One region of the Rhabdaerophilum sp. genome, then DNA from elsewhere that is predicted to be linked to it. Evidence: riboswitches for the same ligand, from Rfam matches in the RefSeq annotation. Region 1 holds a riboswitch; the other holds the start of a gene.

Region 1 (2,385 bases):
CCGCTTCCATGAGCGAGCCCGCATTCTCGACCGTGATACCCGCGATGGCGCCGACCGGGAGATGGCCGAGCAATTCCCGCGCCTCGGCGCGCAGGGCCCGGAAGCCATGAATTCCCAAGGGCGGATCGGGGTTGTCCTTGTGGCTTGTCGCGAAAACGCCGCCGATGCAGACATAATCGACGGGCTGACCGCGCAGGGCGAGCAGATCGTCGCGGCCCTTCACGGTCGCGCCGATGATCGCTTGCGGGCCGAGAAGCGCGCGGGCATCCGCCGGGTGCATGTCCTCGCGTCCGAGATGCACGCCCTGCGCGCCGCTGGCGAGGGCGACATCCACGCGATCATTGATGAGCAGCGGCACATTCGTGCCCGAAAGCGCTGCGACGATGCCCCGCGCTTCGGCAATCATCGCGCGGGTAACCGCCTCCTTCGCGCGATACTGGATGATGGTCGTGCCGCCATCGGCCGCCGCACGCGCGAGGCGCGCGAGGCTGCGGCCCCTCGCGATCTGCGGATCCACGATGCCATAGAGGGTGATGTCCGGAGCCATGTCATCCTTCCGAAAAACGGGCGAGGGAATCGAGAAGAAGCGGCACGAAGGTGCCGGGGCCCTGCGCGGCCGCGCCGGCCTCGGCTGCGGCGTGTCGCAAGGCTGTCAGCGCGGCGGCCGCGGCGCGCGCCGGCTCAGGCTCGACGCTCGCGAAAGCCGCGATCACCGCGCCCGCAAGGCAACCCGAGCCCGAGAACCGCGCCATGAGCGGGTGGCCGCCCGTGATCTCGCAGGCGGCGCTGCCCTCGACATGATCGGTCCCGCCGGTGGTGACGAGAACCGTCCCGGCCGGAAACGCGCCGCGCAAGGCGGCCATCTCTGCCGCATTCCCCTTCACGAGGAGACGCGGGAAAGGCGAAAACCGTTCCGCCAGTTCACGACGGAAGGGCACGCGATCGGCCATCACGGGGTCGAGCACGACGGGCGTCGCCAAAGCCGCGCCCCCCGCGAGAAGCGCCTCGATCGCCGCCTCGCGCGCGGGTTCGAGCATGCCGAGATTGACGAGAACGGCATCCGCGCCGCGCGCGAGCGCGAGGATGTCGCGGGGATGCGCGGACATCGACGGCTCGGCCCCCAGCGCCACGAGCGCATTTGCACTCACGGCCTGCGCCACCGGATTGGTGAGCACATGAATGCGAGGCCGGCGCATGGCCACGGCGCGGGCCAAAGCGCGGGCCAGGCGCCGCGCCTCATCAAGCGGAAACGGCGTCATCGGCACCGGCAGGCAAGAAGCAGTGGAGGAAATCTTGTCACGAAACACGGCTCCGTCCCTTCGCCGGCATGACCCGGATCAGGTTCAAAGAGTGCTCAGGTCCATTCCCCTGATCTCAGCCGCCGGTTGCGACACCCCTCGGAATGCGCAGCAAGAATGGTCAGCCGGGCCGGGATGTCAACCGGCTTCGGGCGTTTTCCCAATCGCCGCTTTGCGGTCGATCCGGCTGAAGCCCGTGTCGCGAGCGCCGTAATGTGCGACCGCCTCGGGCTTGATGCCGCTGATCGTATGATGCGGGTGCTCGGGGCCGACGAAGATCTCGGGCAGCACCGTGTGCGGCACGATTCCGCCGCGAAAGGCCGCGCCGTATTTGCCGAGTTCGGGATCGGCTTGTTTCGTCTCGTCATAGCCCACGAGTTCGCCATAGCCTCCGCCCATGGCGAGGCCGGCGCTTTCCTCATCCGGCTCGAAGCCGAGATGCAGGAAGGTGCCAAGGCCGAAAACGCCAAAGCACTTCTGCGCCCCGCCCCGCCAGGCAATGGCCGCCAGAACCACATCCTCGCCCACGGCCAGCGCGGCGAAGGCCGGGAAGGCCAGCGCCTCCTCCATCACCGCGCGGCTCACCCAGAGCATCTTTTCCTTGAAGGGCATGATTGGCCCGGCGGAATCGATGAAGGGCCAGTATTCCACCACCCGCGCCGGGCCGAGCTTGAGGGAATAGGCACGATCTCCCTTCTGCAGGAACAGGCGAGCCGTGTCGCGGAGATTGGCATCGACCTGAGCATCCGCGCGATAGAGGCTGTCATCATCCATCAGCATAGCGAGCCGATAATCGACCCGCGCATGCATCGCATCGGCCGCGGCCACGAAGACCTCGCCAATGCAGGAATGGGGGCGCTCGGCCTCGCAAAGGATAAGCCGCCCGGCCTCGATGGCCGCCGCATGACGCTGCCTCAGCCCATCGAGATAGGCGCCGGAATAGTTCTGCGCGTAGATGAAGGCGCAGGCGCTGAGATCGCCTGCTTCCAGAGCCGGCATGTATGAACGGTCAAGATCATCGATCAGCCGGGCGAGAAGGCTTTCCCGCCCGCGACTATAGATGAGGATCGCGATATCGCGCTTCAAG
Region 2 (2,385 bases), on a different contig from region 1:
AGCGCGCCCTCTCTCGGAATGGAATAGCCGATCTCGACGCCGTTCCTGGCTTCCGCCGCGCGCTTCTTTGCCTGAAGCACGTCACCCGAATAGCCCACCGCGAGGCAGATATCGCCATTGGCGAGCGCGGTGATGTATTCGGAGGAATGGAATTTCTGGATATGCGGCTTGATTTTCGCCAGAAGATCCGCGGCCTTGCGCAGGTCACCTTCGGCCTTTGAATCCGGGTCGAGGCCGAGATAACGGAGCGCCGCCGGGAACATTTCCTCCGTCGCTTCGAGCACGTGCACGCCGCAGGAAGCGAGTTTCGAGACCTTTGCGGGATCGAACAGGATCGACCAGCTATCGACCTGCGCTTGCGGGCCGAGCTTCTCGCGCACCTTCTTCAGATTGTAGCCGAGGCCCGTGGTGCCCCACATGTAATTGACCGCGAACCTGTTGCCGGGATCGTATTTCGCCAGGCGGCCCACGATATCGGGCCAAAGATGCGAGAGGTTCGGCAGCCTCGATTTATCGAGTTCGGTGTAGAGCTTCAGCGGGATGTGCCGCGGCAGGAACGATGCAGTGACCACCACGAGGTCATAACCGCTCTTGCCGGTGACAAGCTTCGTCTCCACCGTCTCCATCTGGTCGAAGGTATCGTAGATCACCTTGATGCCGGTTTCGCGCGTGAAGGCGTCGAGAACGGCGGGGTTGATGTAATCCGACCAGTTATAGACGCGCACCTCGCCCTGCGCCTTCGCGGCCAGGGCTGACAGCATGAAGGTCAGACCGGCCACCAGCCCGCGTCCAATCGAGAACCCGTTCATCGCGTTTCACCTCCAAGGGAAAAACGTGGCGAGAGCGCCAACAGTCGGGAAGAATAGCGCCTCGCGCCCGGCTGAAAAGGGCGTTCGGGTTATGCCAGAGGGAAAAATGCCGGGACGGCGATGCGAGACGCGCCGGAATTGACGCATCGGTTGCGCGCCACTATCTCTGTTTGGAGCCTAGGGGAGCCCTGGCCAGCCGCATCACGCGGCCTTCGGGGCTGAGAAGTCCGCGAGATCCGGAAAACCGGAGGCGCGGCGACCCTTCGAACCTGATCCGGATCATGCCGGCGAAGGGATGGCGCGCATGGCCCGTCAGGTCGTCGCACTCTCAAGCCCTCAATCCGGATCTCTGACTCGAACGGAGATCCGCCATGATGTTTCTGAACAATCTCACGCGCCGTGCTTTCCCGGCGCTGATCGCGGGCCTGCTGGCCCTGCCGGCCTTCGCGCAAGCACCGAAGACGCAGTTGCAGGTCTATACGACCCTGCTTCCGGAGAGCCTCGCCGAGTTCAAGAGCGCATTCGAGGCCGAGAACCCGAATATCGAGATCGTCTGGCGCCGCGAATCCACGGGCACGCTGACCGCGCGCATCATCGCGGAAGCCGAGCAGGCGCGCGGCGATGTCATCTGGGGTCTCGCCGTCACCTCGATGCTTGATTTCAAGCGGCGCGGCATTCTTGAGCCCTATGCGCCGAAGAACCTCGCGGCGCTGCGGCCGAATTTCCGCGACAGCGAGGCCGTGCCGCACTGGATCGGCATGGAAGCCTGGGTAGCGGCGATCTGCTTCAACACCATCGAGGCCGAGAAGCAGAACCTTCCGCGTCCGCAGAGCTGGTTCGACCTGCTGAACCCTGTTTACAAGGGCAAGATCGTCTTCTCCGATCCTGCGGCCTCGGGCACGGGCTATTTCCATGTCTCGGCCTTCCTGCAGCTCTTCGGCGAGGCGAAGGGGTGGGAATTCATGGAGGGGCTGCACAGGAACATCGCGGTCTACGAGCCCTCGGGCACGCGGCCCTGCCGCCATGCCGCGACGGGCGAATACCCGATCGGCATCTCCTATGAGCTCGCGGGCATGATGGAGAAGGACAAGGGCGCGCCCATCGACATCCTCGTGATGAAGGAGGGCGGCGGCTGGGACATGGATACCGCCGCGATCCTCAAGGGCACGAAGAACCTCGAAGCCGCCAAGGCGCTGATGGATTTTGCCGCGAGCCGGAAGGCCAACGAACTCTACGCCAGGTGGGTGCCGCTCACGGCCATCGAGGGCGTCGCCCCGCCGCCCAGGAATTATCCGGCGGGGGTCGCGGCTTCGATGATCCGAAACGATTTCGTCTGGGCGATGGAGAACCGCGATCGCATTCTTGGCGAGTGGCAGAAGCGCTTCGCAAAGCGCTGAGGCTCATTCCTTCTCGGGCAGATCACGCAGGAAACCGAGCCCCAGGAAATAGATGCCGCCGGCCAGCAACACCGCTTTGGTGGCGAGGCCGGGGGCAAGCCGATCCACGATGATCGACCACACCGCCGCCACGCTCCATGTCGCGAGCGCGGCCATGGTCATGGGGCGCCAGCGCTTCA

What was found. Region 1 has a riboswitch for thiamine pyrophosphate ahead of ACKODO_RS09815 (hydroxyethylthiazole kinase). Riboswitches for the same ligand answer to the same signal wherever they lie in the genome.
Region 2: linked by a shared signal. The riboswitch ahead of ACKODO_RS00390 (putative 2-aminoethylphosphonate ABC transporter substrate-binding protein) and the one ahead of ACKODO_RS09815 (hydroxyethylthiazole kinase) in region 1 are both predicted to bind thiamine pyrophosphate.

The regions. Positions count from the first base shown of each region.
Region 1 is NZ_JBJTDY010000129.1:1,232-3,616, forward strand. Features, by position in the region: gene thiE (thiamine phosphate synthase) at 1-547, opposite strand, end outside; gene ACKODO_RS09815 (hydroxyethylthiazole kinase) at 549-1,307, opposite strand; TPP riboswitch at 1,298-1,408, opposite strand; gene ACKODO_RS09820 (hypothetical protein) at 1,437-2,384, opposite strand; gene pheS (phenylalanine--tRNA ligase subunit alpha) at 2,381-2,385, opposite strand, start outside.
Region 2 is NZ_JBJTDY010000004.1:28,225-30,609, reverse strand. Features, by position in the region: gene ACKODO_RS00395 (polyamine ABC transporter substrate-binding protein) at 1-809, opposite strand, end outside; TPP riboswitch at 979-1,122, shown strand; gene ACKODO_RS00390 (putative 2-aminoethylphosphonate ABC transporter substrate-binding protein) at 1,181-2,206, shown strand; gene ACKODO_RS00385 (CDP-alcohol phosphatidyltransferase family protein) at 2,210-2,385, opposite strand, start outside.